Regions from separate parts of the Clostridium sp. CM036 genome, predicted to be linked through region 2. Evidence: riboswitches for the same ligand, from Rfam matches in the RefSeq annotation. Region 2 holds a riboswitch; each other region holds the start of a gene.
What was found. Region 2 has a riboswitch for S-adenosylmethionine ahead of ACWJKE_RS10700 (O-acetylhomoserine aminocarboxypropyltransferase/cysteine synthase family protein). Riboswitches for the same ligand answer to the same signal wherever they lie in the genome.
Positions count from the first base shown of each region.

Region 1: another riboswitch for S-adenosylmethionine. It lies ahead of ACWJKE_RS14655 (methionine ABC transporter ATP-binding protein); the one in region 2 lies ahead of ACWJKE_RS10700 (O-acetylhomoserine aminocarboxypropyltransferase/cysteine synthase family protein).
Region 3: another riboswitch for S-adenosylmethionine. It lies ahead of metK (methionine adenosyltransferase); the one in region 2 lies ahead of ACWJKE_RS10700 (O-acetylhomoserine aminocarboxypropyltransferase/cysteine synthase family protein).
Region 4: another riboswitch for S-adenosylmethionine. It lies ahead of metA (homoserine O-acetyltransferase MetA); the one in region 2 lies ahead of ACWJKE_RS10700 (O-acetylhomoserine aminocarboxypropyltransferase/cysteine synthase family protein).

Region 1 is NZ_CM143652.1:3,086,324-3,090,857, forward strand. It holds gene ACWJKE_RS14650 (transglycosylase domain-containing protein) at 1-327, opposite strand, end outside; SAM riboswitch class I at 871-990, shown strand; SAM riboswitch class I at 1,084-1,187, shown strand; gene ACWJKE_RS14655 (methionine ABC transporter ATP-binding protein) at 1,305-2,312, shown strand; gene ACWJKE_RS14660 (methionine ABC transporter permease) at 2,302-2,946, shown strand; gene ACWJKE_RS14665 (MetQ/NlpA family ABC transporter substrate-binding protein) at 2,997-3,800, shown strand; gene ACWJKE_RS14670 (alanine/glycine:cation symporter family protein) at 4,024-4,534, shown strand, end outside.
Region 2 is NZ_CM143652.1:2,262,471-2,267,004, forward strand. It holds gene ACWJKE_RS10685 (undecaprenyl-diphosphate phosphatase) at 1-497, opposite strand, end outside; gene ACWJKE_RS10690 (PadR family transcriptional regulator) at 701-1,030, shown strand; gene ACWJKE_RS10695 (permease prefix domain 1-containing protein) at 1,032-2,000, shown strand; SAM riboswitch class I at 2,075-2,185, shown strand; SAM riboswitch class I at 2,319-2,430, shown strand; gene ACWJKE_RS10700 (O-acetylhomoserine aminocarboxypropyltransferase/cysteine synthase family protein) at 2,543-3,829, shown strand; gene ACWJKE_RS10705 (homoserine dehydrogenase) at 3,945-4,534, shown strand, end outside.
Region 3 is NZ_CM143652.1:2,422,589-2,427,122, reverse strand. It holds gene yyaC (spore protease YyaC) at 1-87, opposite strand, end outside; tRNA gene ACWJKE_RS11415 (tRNA-Thr) at 445-519, shown strand; tRNA gene ACWJKE_RS11410 (tRNA-Tyr) at 525-609, shown strand; tRNA gene ACWJKE_RS11405 (tRNA-Val) at 652-727, shown strand; tRNA gene ACWJKE_RS11400 (tRNA-Thr) at 760-834, shown strand; tRNA gene ACWJKE_RS11395 (tRNA-Tyr) at 840-924, shown strand; SAM riboswitch class I at 1,027-1,129, shown strand; gene metK (methionine adenosyltransferase) at 1,215-2,390, shown strand; gene recD2 (SF1B family DNA helicase RecD2) at 2,597-4,534, shown strand, end outside.
Region 4 is NZ_CM143652.1:2,097,538-2,102,071, reverse strand. It holds gene ACWJKE_RS09815 (polysaccharide deacetylase family protein) at 1-748, shown strand, start outside; gene metA (homoserine O-acetyltransferase MetA) at 815-1,732, opposite strand; SAM riboswitch class I at 1,845-1,956, opposite strand; gene ACWJKE_RS09805 (MATE family efflux transporter) at 2,167-3,552, shown strand; gene yjeM (glutamate/gamma-aminobutyrate family transporter YjeM) at 3,636-4,534, opposite strand, start outside.

The DNA.
Region 1 (4,534 bases), 820 kb from region 2:
ACCTACATAGGGATTTAAGTCTGCTTCTTTTGTGTAATAATATGTATTGGTCTTAAATTCTTTTAATAGTTTACCATTAGTATCAAAAAATTGTGTCGGTTTTCGGGTATTAAAGGAGGTTTCGTTTATGGTTTGTGCTATATTGTTAGCATCTTTTATAGTTGCCTCTATTTTAGGCCCATATTTAATATAACCATATCCTAAAGTTATCGTAGCCGATACGAAAATTATTGCAGAAAATATCAATAAACCTTTAACGATTTTTTTCCAAAGTTTCTTTTTAACCGGTGCTGTTTTTATGGGTTCTACATTTTTATTATCATCCATTAATATCTCCTCCTTTTTTTATTATACAAAAAATGTCCAGGGTTAGCCCTGAATGACCACGCTTCATACATACTGTAAAGGGGGGGCTTACTTGGTCGCCATAAGTATTTCCTGTTTTTAGTCCTATATTCAATTGTTATTACTGAATTCTAATACTAGGTCACATAAAAGAGACCTTATGGGTCTCTCTTATACTATTAAAAAAGTGCTTAGTTTATGTGTGTATAATACAATTATTTTACAATTTTGTCAATAACACTAAGTTATATGATGTGATTTCTATTGATGTTAATTATTTCTTATTGGCATTTCAAACATTAGCCATACAATGTATCCTCCTAGAACAATATAATTATTACAATATATTATAACATAAATAATGTAACATGAATATTTATGTTATATATAAAGTATGAACAAAATATATATTATGATGAAACATCATTAGACAGTTGTATGATGTTTGGAGAAGGTGTATATAAAAACTTCTTTACATAGCATTCATATAGTGATATTATAAATCTGATTTAATAAATAAGTTAATTCTCATCAAGAGAGATAGAGGGACTGGCCCGATGACATCTCGGCAACCATCAGACGTTATTGTCTGAATAGGTGCTAAATCCTGCGTTAATTTCATTGTAAATTAGCGGAAGATGAGAGAGGTGTCTTTGTAATTTTATACCTCTTTCATCATTATATAATGATGAAAGAGGTTTTTGTTTTTTTGAATAGATGTAAATAAAATTTAATAGTGTCTTATCAAGAGAGGTGGAGGGACTGGCCCTATGAACCCCGACAACCAGTATCATATTATGATACATGGTGTTAATTCCTGCAGCATTGCTGCAAGATAAGAATAAGTTTGGAAGTAGTGCCCAAGTTTATTCTTGGGCTCTATTTTTTTAGAGTGATGTTTAAAGAAAGGATCAAAAGGTAAAGATGAATTATAAGAAATGAAAAGGAGAAGGGATATCATGATTAAAGTTCGAGGTGTAAGTAAAAGTTTTTCAGGGGTTAAAGTGTTAAATGATGTTTCATTTACAGTGGAGGAGGGTGATATTTATGGTGTTATTGGTCACAGTGGAGCTGGTAAATCCACTTTACTTAGATGCTTTAATGGGCTTGAAACCTATGATACAGGTACCATTAATATAATGGAAAAAGGGGTGAAACAGCTAAGTTTGAAAGAACTTCGCGAGTTTAGGAAAAATGTAGGCATAATATTTCAAAGTTTTAATCTTATTAACAGTAAAAATGTTTTTGAAAACATAGCATTTCCACTAGAAATATGGGGAAACGATAAAAATTTTATTAAAAAAAGAGTAGATAGCTTAATAGAGTTAGTAGGACTTAAGGATAAAGCAAACACCAATGTAAAACAACTTAGCGGAGGGCAGAAGCAAAGAGTTGGAATTGCAAGAGCGCTTTCACTTAATCCGAAAATATTACTTTGTGATGAAGCTACCTCTGCACTAGATCCTAAAACTACAAAATCTATATTAGAGCTTTTAAGGGCTATCAATAACAAATTTAATATAACAATTATTGTAGTTACCCATCAGATGGAAGTGGTAAAAGAAATTTGTAATAAATTTATTCTTTTAGAAGGAGGGGAAATTAAAAGCCATGGCATTACCGATGAACTATTTATTAGGCCAACAAAGGAAATGCAAACACTTATGGGAGAGGAAGAATTACTGCCTAGCACGGGATATAACATTAAAATATTTTTTACAAAGGAAATTACCCAGAGTTGCCTTATAACATCAATTGCCAGGGAGTTAAATATTGATTTTTCAATAGTATGGGGCAGGCTTGAAAAATTTAGGGATAACGTAATGGGAAGTCTCATAATAAATGCAAGTAAAGAGAATAAGAAGAAGATATTAAATTATTTAGATGAAAAATCTATAGAGTGGGAGCTCATTAATTATTCTGTGCAGCTTGAGAAGCACAAGGGAGAGAGTATAAATGCTATTTAAAGATATTTTATTACCTGCACTAAAAGAAACTATATATATGGTAACATTATCCACGATTTTTACAGTTATTTTAGGGTTTATTTCAGCAGTAGGATTAATTATAACTGGACCTATTGGCCTAAGGCCAAACACTTTAATCTATAAAATCTTAAATTTAGTAATAAATGTACTTAGGTCTTTTCCGTTTATTATACTAATGATATCTATATTCCCTTTAACTAAGCTTATAGTTGGAACAACAATAGGTACTAATGCAGCTATAGTTCCTCTAACGCTTGGTGCAGCACCTTTTGCTGCAAGAATAATAGAATCTGCACTTTTAGAAGTGGATTATGGAATTGTTGAAGCAGCTAAGTCATTTGGTGCAAAAACCTATCAAATTATATTTAAGGTTATGTTAAAAGAGGCAATGCCGTCTATAGTTCTTGGAGTTACGTTAACAATAATAAACATTATAGGTTACTCAGCTATGGCTGGGACAATTGGTGGAGGGGGACTTGGAGATGTAGCCGTAAAATATGGTTACTATAGATTTAAGTCAGATATCATGATATACACTGTAATTATATTAATTGCAGTTGTGCAAGTAATTCAAGCCTTAGGAAATATATTGTACAGAAAAATGATTAAATAAGTTTTGAATTATAAAAATATTAAAAGAAAAATAAGAGGAGGAAATTAAAAATGAAAAAAATATTAAGCATATTATTAACAATAGTTGTGATTTTTACACTGAGTGGATGTGGAGCAAAAAAAGAGGCGGATGTAACTGAGAAAAAAATCATTAAAGTAGGTGCGTCACCAGTGCCTCATAAAGAAATATTAGAGGCTATAAAGCCGATTCTCGCAAAAGAGGGATATACTCTCGAAATAGTAGAATTTACTGACTATGTAACACCAAACACTGCACTAGCCGAGGGACAATTAGATGCTAATTTCTTTCAACATATTCCTTATTTGCAATCCTTTAGTAAGGAAAAGGGAGTGGACCTAGACTATACTGTAAAGGTTCATCTTGAACCTATGGGTGTGTACTCTAATAAATATAAAAAGCTAAGTGATTTAAAAGATGGAGCTAAAATAGCCATTCCAAGTGATCCTACAAATGGAGCAAGAGCACTTAGAGTGCTTGAGAAGGAAGGGCTATTAAAACTAAAAAGTGGAGATCTTATTTCTAAACTTGATATTACTGAAAATAAAAAGAATTTTAAAATAACTGAATTAGACGCTCCTCAGCTTCCAAGGATTTTAAAAGATGTGGATGCAGCAGTTATAAACTCAAATTTTGCAATAGAAGCCAATTTAAATCCGACAAAAGACGCACTAGCAATTGAATCAAAAGATTCGCCTTATGCAAATGTGCTTGCAGTTAGAAAAGAAGATAAAACTAAACCTCATATAGAAGCACTTTCAAAGGCATTAAATTCTCTAGAAGTTAAAAAAATTATTGAAGATAAATATAAAGGAGATATAATTCCTGCTTTCTAAAAAAAATATAAAACCATTAATCATTTTGCTTTGGGCGTAATAGTCGAAAGTAAGATGATTTTTTTATAGTAAAGCATAAAGTTTAACGACATTTTTATACTTTTATTTTTTTAAAAATTCATTTTATACCTTATTAGTGTATAATTACCGTATGCAAATAATTTTTGGAGTAATTAATTCTAAAATGCAAATAAGGATAACATTATAATATGGAGGTTTAAAAATGAGTGTATTATTTCAAGCAATAAATAATTTTTTTGATTTTATAGTTCCTATTGCGGATTTTCTATGGGAATTTCCAACTAATTTTAAGTGGTATCAAAACATCCCGGTTTTAGGTAATTTTGCCTTTGCAGTTATTTTACTTTTAGGAACAGGAATTTATCTTACATTTAAAACTGGATTTATTCAAGTTATGGCATTTAAAAAAGGAATTAAGATTCTTGCTACAAAAAAGGAAACAGATACTGGGGTTAGTTCATTAGCATCATTTTTACTAAGTTCTGCTATGCGTGTAGGTCCAGGTAATATTATGGGGGTTACAGGTGCAATATCTGTTGGCGGACCAGGGGCACTATTTTGGATGTGGGTTTCAGCTTTCTTTGGTATGTCCACGGCTTTTGTAGAATCTGTACTTGCACAGCTTTTTAAAGAGAAAAATGGCAAGGAGTTCGTAGGTGGACTTCCATTTTATGGTCAAAAGATTTTGGGCAATAAACGGTGGGTAGGTATTG
Region 2 (4,534 bases):
AGTTGTAATAAACCGATCTTAAATGATTGTATAGGCGTTATGCTATCTATACTTTCTACTTTATGATCCCTGTTTCTAACTCTCCTCTCGATTATTAGTAACAATAATCCACCAACTATGAATCCTACTATAACAGCCTCTGGTGTAAACAATAGTTTTATTTTATCGTATAATACTACTCCTGCAATTCCCATTGGAATAGATGCCGTAATAACATTTATCCCAAATCTGAATCCTTTCTTTCCCTCTTTTCCTTTAGTAAATATAAACTTAAAAAATTCTATTATACTTTCGCTAATCTTCTCCCAATACAAAACAACAACTGCCATTATTGCTCCAAGTTGGATTACAACTTCAAACATCTTTACAAACTCTCCCTCAAACCCAATTGCCCATCCAATCAATATCATATGTCCTGTAGACGATACTGGGATAAATTCAGTTACCCCTTCTACTATTGCTATTATAATTGCTTTTAATAAAAATATTATGTCCATAACTCACCATTCCTTCCAATCTAATTATTACTGTATATAGTTTATCATAATAATCTATAAGGTACCATCTTCAAAACTTACAGTAATATTACATCTATGCAAATTTCAGAAAATACTTTACCTGTCGTAGTAATTGTGTTATCCTTGAATTACTACGACAGACAAAGTACTACAGATGCAGTAAAAGCAAAGGAGGATATAATTTGATAAGCAGCGATGTAATTCGAGGATATAATGATACGATTATTCTTTTTATGCTTCAAGATGGCGAATCCTACGGGTATGAAATATCAAAAAACATCAGAAAATTATCAGAGGAGAAGTATGTTATGAAAGAGACCACACTCTATTCAGCATTCAACCGTCTTGAGAAGAATGGATATATCGAATCTTTCTATAAAGACGAAACCTTTGGTAAAAGACGCACATATTATAAAATCACCCCCGTAGGTTTAACCTACTATAAAGAAAAATGTGAAGAATGGAGCTTAACAAAAGAAGTTATTAATAAATTTATTAAGGAGAGGGATTAGAATGGAAACTATAAAAAATTATTTAGATAATATGTTTAAAGTCCTACCAAGAACAAATCAGACGGTCAAATTAAAAAATGATTTATTATGGAATATGGAAGAAAAATATAACGAGAATAAGAATGATGGAAAATCAGAAAATGAGGCCATTGGTATTGTAATTTCAGAATTTGGCAATATTGACGAATTAATTGATGAACTTGGCATCGAACATATGAAAAAGGGTGCGATACTTAAAACCATTACACAAGAAGAGGCCGATAACTTTATGACTACAAAAAAAGAATCTGGCTTATTGATGGGTATAGGTGTTTTTTTATGTATTGTAGCAACGGCTATATTAATATTAATTACCACTCTCATAGATGGTGGCATTATCTGTAAAGGAATTTCAAAAGATTTCAGCGATATGTTTGGCATTATTGCACTATTCTTACTGTGTGTACCTGCTGTAGCTTTATTCATTTATTCCGGTATGAAGCTAGAAAAATACAAGTATCTAAAAAGCGGTTTTGATTTACCTCTTCATGTAAAAGTAATTGTAAATCAAAAAAATAATGCTTTTGCATCAACCCATATGATATCTGTAATAACAGGTGTGTGCATATGTGTCATATCACCAGTTGCACTTTTTGTATCATCTGCTTTTGGCGACAATGCATCTAGCTACGGAGTAGTTGTTTTACTTGTGATGATTGCTATTGCCGTTTTCCTCTTTATATATTTTGGAAATATTAAGCAGAGTTTTAGTATTCTTTTACAGATTGGTGACTTTTCAAAAGAAAAAACTGAAGATAATAAACTTATTGGTGCAGTTGCTGCTATCGTATGGCCATTAGCAATCTGTATCTTCCTTGTCAGTGGATTAGTTTTTAATCTATGGCACATTAATTGGATTATATTCCCTATCGTTGGCATTTTATTTGGTATGTTCAGTGCAGCATATAGTATTATAAAAGGGCATAATTAAAATAATTTTATCTTTTAAAAAAGTATTGACAATTGTTTTTATGAGTAATATACTAAATACTAATAACTGAATACAACTTATCCAGAGTGGCAGAGGAACTGGTCCGATGAAGCCCGACAACCAGCATTCTTATTCGAATGTAGTGGTGTCAATTCCTGCAGATTGTAAAATCTGAAAGATAAGGATGTTAGCAAATTTTATGATACAATTTTATTGTTTATTAAAGTTAACTATTGCTACTTTCCTTATAGGAAAGTAGCTTTTTTTCTTTCCCAAAAATCTAAATAAATAATGTACTAAATACTAACAACTAAATATAACTTATCCAGAGCGGCAGAGGGACTGGCCCGATGATGCCCGACAACCAGCATTTTTAAAAGAAGTGCAATGGTGTCAATTCCATCAGATTGTAAAATCTGAAAGATAAGGACGATAGCAAATTTTATGATACAATTTTATTGTTTATTAAAGTTAATCATGCTGCTTTCCTTATAGGAGAGCAGCTTTTTTTTAGAAAAATAATTATAAAAGGAGAAATTAATATGAGTGAGCGAACATTAAGTTTTGAAACATTACAGGTACATGCAGGGCAGGTTCCAGACCCTACTACAGGCTCGAGAGCAGTCCCAATTTATCAAACATCATCTTTTGTTTTTAAAAATGCAGATCATGCAGCAAATTTATTTCAATTAAAAGAAGAAGGAAATATATATTCAAGAATAATGAACCCAACTACAGACGTTTTTGAAAAAAGAGTAGCCGCTCTCGAAGGCGGAGTAGCAGGACTTGCTACAGCTTCAGGAATAGCTGCAACATTCTATGCAATACTTAATGTAGCAAATTCAGGCGATGAAATAGTAGCTGCAAGCACTCTATATGGTGGTACTTATGAACTATTTAATGTTACTCTTAGAAAACTTGGAATTAACGTAACATTTGTTGATCCAGATGATCCTGAAAATTTTAGAAAAGCTATCTCGAATAAAACAAAAGCACTTTATGCTGAAACAATGGGAAACCCAAAAATAAATGTTCTAGATATAGAGGCAGTAGCGGATATTGCTCATGAAAATAAAATACCCCTTATTATTGACAATACCTTTGCAACTCCCTTCCTTTGCCGTCCAATTGAGTATGGTGCAGATGTAATTATTCATTCAGCAACAAAGTTCATTGGAGGACATGGAACTACTATTGGTGGAATTATAGTTGATGCTGGTAAATTTGATTGGGCAGCTAGCGGTAAATTCCCTGATTTTACAACTCCGGATAAAAGCTATAATGGAATAGTATATGCTAATTTAGGTGCTCCAGCATTTGCTTTAAAAGCTAGAGTTCAACTTTTAAGAAACACCGGTGCGACGCTTAGCCCTCAAAGTGCATTTTTATTTCTTCAAGGTTTGGAATCATTATCGTTAAGAGTTGAGAGACATGTAACAAACGCTAGGAAAGTTGTTGAATTTTTGAGTAAGCATCCAAATGTTTCATGGGTAAATTATCCTGAACTTGACGGGAGCAGATACAAAGATTTAGCTAAAAAATACCTACCAAAAGGAGCAGGATCAATATTCACTTTTGGAATAAAAGGTGGCCTTGAAGCTGGAAAAAAATTTATTAATAATGTAGAATTATTTTCGCTGCTTGCAAATGTTGCAGATGCAAAATCTCTAGTAATTCACCCCTCAAGTACAACTCATGCAGAGCTTAACGCAGAGGAGCAAAAATCTGCTGGAGTTACTTCAGATTTGATAAGACTTTCAATTGGCGTTGAGGGTATCGATGACATTATATACGATTTGACGCAAGCTCTAGAAAAATCAGTTCAATAAAAAGTCAATAATTCTTTGGCAGCTGGTTTCAAAATAAGGTCTTGTTCCTAACTATATTCCTCCATCACCTTAGATGACGGAGGAATAACTTTAAAGTTTAGAAAGGAAAACTATTATGAAAAAGGTAAAAATAGCGATTTTAGGTTTTGGAAATGTTGGGACGGGTGTATGGAAAATACTTCACGAAAATAGAAAAGAAATAATGAAACGTTCAAATTATGAAATAGAAGTTGCTAAAATACTTGTAAAAGATATAGATAAAAAAAGAGATATCAAAGCACCTAATGGCCTATTAACAGATAACATTGATGATATTATAAATGATGAAAGTATAAAAATTGTGGTTGAACTTATTGGTGGATGCGATAAATCTAAAGAGTATATGATACGCGCAATGAAATCTAAAAAACATATTGTAACTGCTAATAAATTAGTTATCGCGAACTGGGGCGAAGAGTTATTTAAAACAGCGGAGAAAGAAAACGTATTGTTTTATTATGAAGCAAGTGTGGCTGGTGGAATTCCAATAATACGCGAGATTAATGAGAGCCTTACAGCCAATAGGATTGAGCAGATAATTGGAATTATAAATGGAACAACTAATTACATATTAAGCAAAATGACAATGGATGGGATTAGCTTTGATGAAGCACTAAAGGAGGCGCAAGAAAAGGGTTATGCTGAAGCAGACCCAACCTCTGATGT
Region 3 (4,534 bases), 160 kb from region 2:
AGTATTTTTGTCAATATAGTCTTTTAGAAAATTAGAAAGTGTATAGTATGCTAAAGGATCTTTATAATGGGTTTTAGCTTTACTCAAGAAATATACCTCCTTGTATTGCGCTGGGGAAAAATTATTAGTTTCCTATGAATAATTTATATGAATAAATCCCGTGTATTATTATAATAAAGAATAAAAAAATGATTAATTAAAAAATGATATATAAGTATATTAACTATATGAAGGAAAACCAAATAAAAAATATAATAAATTATTTGTGCAAATAGTAAGTTGTATCAATGCTTAATATTAAGCAAATATGCGAATAGTATAGTTATGGAGAGAAGAAGTCGTTTATTAAAGGATAATAGACTTGAAATTAATTAATTAAAGTTGTATAATAATTCTTGTCGACACGGTAAAACGGTAAAACGGCAAAATGATAAAACATAATATGCTGGCATGGCTCAACGGTAGAGCAGCTGACTTGTAATCAGCAGGTTGTAGGTTCAATTCCTATTGCCAGCTCCATAAGTGGAGGAGTTCCCGAGTGGCCAAAGGGGGCAGACTGTAAATCTGTTACGTAATGTTTCGATGGTTCGAATCCGTCCTCCTCCACCATTTATAATGGTTTACAATAAATTATGGTTTACAATAAATTATGGGAGCATAGCTCAGCTGGGAGAGCATCTGCCTTACAAGCAGAGGGTCACAGGTTCGAACCCTGTTGTTCCCACCATAATAATCTTTTTAAAATAGAATAAAATGCATGCTGGCATGGCTCAACGGTAGAGCAGCTGACTTGTAATCAGCAGGTTGTAGGTTCAATTCCTATTGCCAGCTCCACATATGGAGGAGTTCCCGAGTGGCCAAAGGGGGCAGACTGTAAATCTGTTACGTAATGTTTCGATGGTTCGAATCCGTCCTCCTCCACCAAAAGACATCTATAGATGTCTTTTTTTATTTTTTACAGGGTTTAGATTCTGTTGACACCATAGAATGCATATGGTATTATAATTAAAAGTTAATAATTGATAACTCTTATCAAGAGAGGTGGAGGGAAAAAGGCCCTATGAAACCCGGCAACCGGTGCAATGCACCATGGTGCCAATTCCTGCAGTTATAATCTGCAAGATAAGGGAGATGATTAAATCACCTCTTCTTATATTTGGAAGAGGTTTTATTTTTTTATAGGGAAATTTTAGAGAATAGAAGGGAGAATTATAATGAAAAGATTATTTACATCAGAATCCGTTACAGAAGGACATCCAGACAAAATTTGTGACCAAATTTCAGATGCTGTACTTGATGCTATTTTAGAGCAAGATCCTTATGCTAGGGTTGCTTGTGAAACAGCGGTTACTACAGGAATGGTTTTAGTAATGGGAGAGATAACAACTAGTTGTTATGTAGATGTTCCTAAGGTTGTTAGGAATACCATTGAAGGCATAGGATATACTAGAGCAAAATACGGGTTTGATGCTAGCACATGCGCTGTACTTACGTCTATTAATGAACAATCAACAGATATAGCTATGGGAGTAGATGAGGCATTAGAATCTAAAGCAGGCGAGATTGATAAGGTTGACGCAATAGGTGCTGGTGATCAAGGCATGATGTTTGGATTTGCAACTAATGAGACACCAGAATACATGCCACTACCAATTGCTATGGCTCACAGATTAGCAAGAAAGTTAAGCGAAGTAAGAAAAAATGGCACATTAGATTACTTAAGACCGGACGGAAAGACTCAAGTTACTGTAGAGTATGAAGATAATAAGCCAGTAAGAATAGATACTATTGTTATTTCAACTCAACATGCAGAAGAAGCAACTCATGATCAAATTGAAAATGATTTAAAAGAGCATGTAATAAAACCTGTAGTTCCAAGTGGATTATTAGATGAAAATACTAAATATTATATAAATCCTACAGGCAGATTTGTAATTGGAGGACCGCAAGGAGACTCTGGTTTAACAGGAAGAAAAATAATAGTAGATACTTATGGTGGATATGGAAGACATGGAGGTGGAGCATTCTCAGGAAAGGATGCAACAAAAGTTGATAGATCCGCTGCATATGCTGCAAGATGGGTTGCTAAAAATTTAGTTGCTGCAGGAGTTTCAGATAAATTGGAAATTCAGTTAGCTTATGCTATAGGTGTAGCTAAACCGGTATCTATAGAGGTCGAAACTTTCGGAACAGGAAAAATTGACGATGATAAAATAGTTCAAATAGTTGAAAAAGTATTTGATTTAAGGCCAGCTGTAATTATAAGAGAATTAGAACTAAGAAGACCTGTTTATAAACAAGTAGCTGCCTATGGACATTTTGGAAGAATTGATTTAGATCTTTCATGGGAAAAACTAAACAAGGTTGATGAAATAAAAAAGTACGTATAATATAAAAAAAGGGATAACAATTATTAATTGTTATCCCTTTTTAGTGCATGTGATTATTAAGTAGTATTTTGATAAAACCTAAGATAGGGGTATACTGAACATAAGAGATGTAAAATACATATGATATAATAACATTAATAATAATATTATTGCTAATAATATTATTATTAATGTTATTATATGAATTTATAAATAGGAGAGATTTTATGCCGGAAATACAAGGGATAATCGAAGATGTAGTATTTCATAATGAAGAAAATGGATATATAATTGCTCATTTGAATGATAATAAAAAGCAGATAACTGTGGTAGGCATTGTGCCATATATAAGTGAAGGGCAGAACCTGAAATTAACGGGGGAGTGGGTTACTCATCCTCAATTTGGCAAGCAATTTAGAATAATACAATGTGAGGAAATAATACCTAGTTCACTTGAAGGTATAGAAAAATATTTAGCTTCAGGAGTTATTCAAGGAATTGGACCAATAACTGCTAAAAAAATTGTACAGCACTTTGGTGAAAACACCATGAATATATTAGATAATGAAATTGAAAGATTAAAAGAGATTGATGGTGTAGGACAAAAAAAGATTCAATTAATTTTTGAATCATATTCTAAGCAACGAGAAGTTAAAAATATAATGATATTTCTTCAAACATATGGAGTAACACCTAACCAATGTGTGAAAATTTATAAAAAATATGGAGGAGACTCTATAAAGGTAGTACAGGATAATCCTTATGTGTTAACTGAAACCATTTCTGGAGTAGGATTTAAAATTGCAGATAAGATAGCACAAAGTTTAGGCATTGACAAAGAGTCGCCTTTCAGAATACAAAGTGGAATTAATTATGTGGTAAATGAATTTTGCGCTATGGGAAATACTTATATGCCGTTAAACAAATTATACCAAGAATCTAAAAATATTCTTGGGGTTACGGCTGAAGAAATTGAAAAAAATGTTTATGATAATGTATTGCAGGGAAAATTGAAAGTCGAAAATATTGATGAAGAAGACTGTGTTTTCACTATGCCGTTCTATTACTGTGAATTAGCTATTACTAAAAAAATTATAACCTTATCTATAGAAAAGTATGACGAATTAGAAATAGACATAGAAGAAAAGATTAATGACTTCGAAGAAGAAAAAAACATAAAATTTGCAACGTCTCAAAAGACTGCTATTTGTGGTGCTGCAGAAAATAGTATTGAAATAATAACGGGAGGTCCAGGTACTGGCAAAACTACTATAATTAATTGCATTATAGAGGTATTTGAAGAAGCAGGAATGAAAGTTTATATGGCTGCGCCCACCGGAAGGGCTGCCAAAAGAATGACAGAGGCTACTGGTCGCGAAGCCAAAACCATACATAGGTTATTAGAACTTGGAGTAGGCAGAGATGATGGGTCGCAGTTCTCTAGAAGTGAGGAATCGCCTTTAGATTGTGATGTGCTAATTATTGATGAAGCATCTATGATAGACATAATGCTTATGAATAGTTTATTAAAAGCTATCAGCGTAGGAACTCGACTTATAATTGTTGGTGATGTTGACCAATTGCCATCTGTCGGACCGGGTAATGTACTAAGAGATATTATTGACAGTAAATGTGTTAAAGTAGTTAAGCTTAAGGAGATTTTTAGGCAAGCACAAGAAAGTATGATTATTGTGAATGCTCATAAAATTAACAATGGCGAGATGCCTATTTTGAATAAAAAGGATAAAGATTTTTATTTTATTGAGAATAATGAGCCGGAGAAAATCTTGGACAGTATAATTGCTTTAATTAATACCAGATTGCCAAAATTTAACAAAGAGTGGGATAAGATGAAGAACATTCAAATACTCTCTCCTATGAGAAAAGGGATATTGGGTATAGAAAATCTAAATGGAAAGCTTCAGCAAATATTGAACCCTAAATCTAAGTATAAAAAGGAAAAGGAATATAGGAATACTATATTTAGGGTAGGCGACAAGGTTATGCAAATTAAAAATAATTACTCTATAAAATGGAAAAAAATTAATGCAAAAGCTGAAGATGGAGTGGGCATTTTTAATGGTGATGTAGGGTATGTTGAAGATATTGATGAAGATAATGAAAATGTTATTGTGATTTTTGATGATGACAAACGGGTAGAATAT
Region 4 (4,534 bases), 160 kb from region 2:
AGTTGAACCCGTTAAACCGGCTGAACCCGCTCAAACCTCTTCGATACCCGCTTTTGACAAGACTGCTGTTATGAAGGCTTCAGGAAAGAGTGTTCCAGTTTTAATGTACCATTCAATTGACTACGAAAAAGATAATCCTATTCGTCTTCCTGTTAAAAGATTTGAGGAGCAACTAAAATATTTAAAAGATAATGGTTATTATACTATTACACTTACAAATTTATATGAATATCTTATTAAGGATATACCAATACCTGAAAAATCCATAGTTCTTACTTTTGATGATGGTTATGAAGATAATTATACGGATATGTTCCCTGTTTTGAAAAAGTATAATTTTAAAGCAACAATTTTTGTTATTACTGGTAGTATTGATAAAAGTCCTAACTATATGACTTCGAAACAGCTTGTGGAAATGGAAAAATATGGAGTGGAAATAGGGAGTCATACCGTAAAGCATGAAAATTTAAAAGAGATGCCTAAGGATAAGCAACTAGAAACTTTAGTTAAATCTAAAAAAGATTTGGAAAAAATATTAAATAAACAAATAAAATTCTTTTCCTACCCTTATGGTGGATACAGCAAAACTTCAATTGAGGCTGTACGAGAAGCAGGGTATACAATGGCTTTTAGTACTGACGGCAGATGGTCTTCCAAAGAGGATGGTATACTTTCCTTACATAGGGTATATATAAGTTCATTCCATGACATGGAAGAATTTAAGAAACGTATTTCTAATACAGATTAAATTTTAATAAAGTTCAATATTTAGAGTTGGGTCCCTAAGTTACTAGGGGCCCAACTTTTATATGTATTATTCTAGGTACACCAAATTGTAAGGTGTCTCCTGATAAACATAATAATTTAACCAGTTTAAAAAAAGCAAACTTGAGTGACCTCTCCATTTTACGATAGGTATTTTTAATGGATCGTCTTTTGGATAATAATTTTTGGGGACATTTATATTTAAGCCGTTTGCTATATCCCTGTCATATTCATTTTTTAATGTTAATGGATCATACTCTGAATGCCCGGTTATAAAAATTTGTCTTCCCTTTTTTGCTGATACAATGTAAATGCCTGATTCCTCAGATTCTGATAAAATTTCAAGCTCATCTATTTTATCAATATCAACTTTTCTTATTTCAGTATGTCTTGAATGTGGAACATAAAATTCATCATCAAATCCACTCAAAAGTTTAACGTTTTGCTTTGTTATTTTATGTTTAAACACTCCAAATACTTTACTATCAAGTTTATGTTTTTGCACTCCGTAATGATAATGAAGCCCTGCTTGAGCACCCCAACAAATATGCAAGGTAGAGTATACATTGTGAACACTCCATTCCATAATTTTTTTAAGCTCCTCCCAGTAATCCACTTCTTCAAAGGGAATACTTTCAATTGGCGCTCCAGTTATTATCATTCCATCAAATCTAGAATTCTTTATTTCTTCAAAAGTGTTATAAAATTTAATTAAATGTTCCTGCGATATATTTTTACATGCATGGCTTGCAGGGTGAAGAAGAACTATATCAATCTGTAGTGGAGAGTTCCCAAGAAGTCTTAAAATTTGTGTTTCAGTATCGATTTTTGTTGGCATAAGGTTTAAAATCACAATTTTTAAAGGCCGAATATCTTGGTGAAATGCGCAGTCTTCTGTAATAGTAAAAATGTTCTCTTTATTTAAAGTTTTAAACGCTGGAAGATTGTCAGGTATTTTTATTGGCATTTGCATCCTCCTTGTAATTAGGCATCTTATAAAAAAAAGCTGCTTTCCTATAAGGAAAGCAGCGTGATTAACTTTAATAAACAATAAAATTGTATTATAAAATTTGCTATCGTCCTTATCTTTCAGATTTTATAATCTGATGGAATTGACACCATTGCACTCCACTTAAGAATGCTGGTTGTCGGGCATCATCGGGCCAGTCCCTCTGCCGCTCTGGATAAGTTGTATTCAGTTGTTATTGCTTAGTATATTACTCGTAAAAGCAATTGTCAATAGGTAAAAATGTCTTTGTTTTATTTTTGACAATATTGAACATATGTGTTACGATTGCTACTGTTCATCGGAGGGTATATAGATAATTATATGCTGGATAAGATGGTTGGATAAAGCCAACTTCCTTATCCAGCATTTTTTTATTTTAGGAGGCACATATTATGACACAACAGAACATTTTAACAGAAGGAAAGGTTATTATGAAACAAGAGAATACTTTAACAGAGGGTAAGGTTATCCCAACGCTTTTAAAATTTGCATTTCCGTTTCTATTAGCAAGCTTGTTGCAAGCACTCTATGGTGCAGCTGATTTGTTGGTTGTTGGACAGTTTGATAATTCGGCGCAAGTTTCTGCTGTGGCAACAGGAAGCCAGATTATGCAGACAATCACAAGCGTTATCCTTGGATTAACAACTGGAGGTACTATTTTAATTGGCAACTATTTGGGTGCAAAAAAATATAAAGATATTGCAGAGTCAGTTGGAACTATCATTTGTACATTTGGTATAATAGCAGCTGTGTTGACTGTAATTATGGTGGTAATGACAGGTACTATTACAAATTTAATGAATACGCCAACAGAGGCATTTAAATACACAAAAGAATATATTTTTATCTGTTCTTGTGGTATTCCATTTATTATAGGGTACAATGCGTTGAGTGGTATTCTGCGAGGGCTAGGCAATTCAAAAGCACCATTATTCTTTATTGCGGTAGCTTGCGTAACTAATATTATGGTAGATTTAATATTAGTGGGTGGGTTCCATATGGGGGCGCCAGGAGCTGCAATTGCTACTATAGCTGCTCAAGCTATAAGCTTCATAATTGGGGTGCTGTATATAAAAAAGATAGGTTTTAACTTTGAGTTTCATCGTAGTCATATTAGGATTGAAGCAGGAAAAGCAAAGAAGGTATTTAAGCTAGGATTACCAATAGCATTACAGGATGGTTTAATTAATATTTCTTTTATAATAATTACAGCAGTTATTAATGTAATGGGACTTACTGCTTCTGCATCTGTAGGTGTTGTCGAAAAAATAATTGTATTTACAATGCTTCCAACGATTGCATTTGCTTCAGCAATTGCAGCGATGACAGCTCAGAATATGGGGGCAGGAAAGAAGGAAAGAGCAAAACAATGTTTGTATATAGGCACGGGATGCTCATTAATATTAGGAATAATATGTTATGCATATGCACAATGGAATCCAACATCGCTTACAGCATTGTTTTCTAGGGATACAGCGGTCATAGAAACAGCTGCATTATATATTAAATCATACAGCATCGATTGCATTTTGGTATGCTTTGTATTTTGTATGAACTCGTTTTTTAGTGGTTGTGGTAATTCGTTATTTCCAATGATTCACAGTTTAATTGCTACATTTATCATTCGTATACCGTTATCTTTTGTTTTAAGTAAAATAGTAGGTATGACTCTATATGAAATTGGATTTGCTTCTCCTCTTGCAACATTCGCATCACTTGTAATGTGTATAATCTACATGAAATCAGGTAAATGGAATAATAATAAAATTATTTATTGAGGAAATTATATAATATAATGTGAAAAGCAAAAAAATGATTTCTGTGCACAACACAGAAATCATCTTTTTGATTCAGCATAGACTTATTTAAAATTTTTATTTGTAAAGGGTATATTTTTATTTAAATATTTCTTTTCATAGTGGCTATACATAAACCAGGCAACAGCCGCAAAAAATATCGGGCCACCTATACTCCAAAGTGTTATGCTCAATTTTCCTTCCAGTGCTGGTTGTATTATTGAGAAGAAGTTTGCAAATCCAACAGTGAACATAACAACTATTGTCCATATTAGTGCACTTCTTTCAGTTTTGAATATTTCAAAAGGCTTAATAATATCTTTGTTTTTCTTAAATGGTGCAAAAGCAAAAGCTATAAACATGTATGGAAGAGTCATAGCTACATTAGTCATAGCTACTAATACAACGAAGAAACCTGACATATTCTCTCCACCAAAGGATACAAGAGCAATAATAACACAAACTATTGTAGCTTGAATCCACATAGCCCTTTGAGGCATTCCATTTTTCATTTCTGCCATTTTCCCAGGCCATAATTTAGCTGGAGTACCTTCAATTAATTGTTTTAATGGAGAAAACATTAATGTAAAGAATGCACCGGCTAAAGCTAAGAACATTGAAAGCCCAACGAATCTAGCTACTCCATGCGCCAAAGCTAAACATGTTGCTTCGCTTGCACCGAATGCGCTACCAAGAGAATATCCTAGGTTACTCATTACTACATAACCAACATTACCTAAGTGAACGCCATTTCCAGTCATAACAGTTGACCAGTTAGTAAATATACCAACAAGGAATAGTCCAAGTGCGTATCCAACTGAGATAACAATTGCTGAAATAACAACACCCTTAGGGAAGTTTTTTTCAGCATTTTCTGTTTCGTCAACTAGTCCTCCAACAACTTCAATACCACCATAAGCAAATATAGCAAATACTACGAAAGCAAATGATGAAATCATATTTC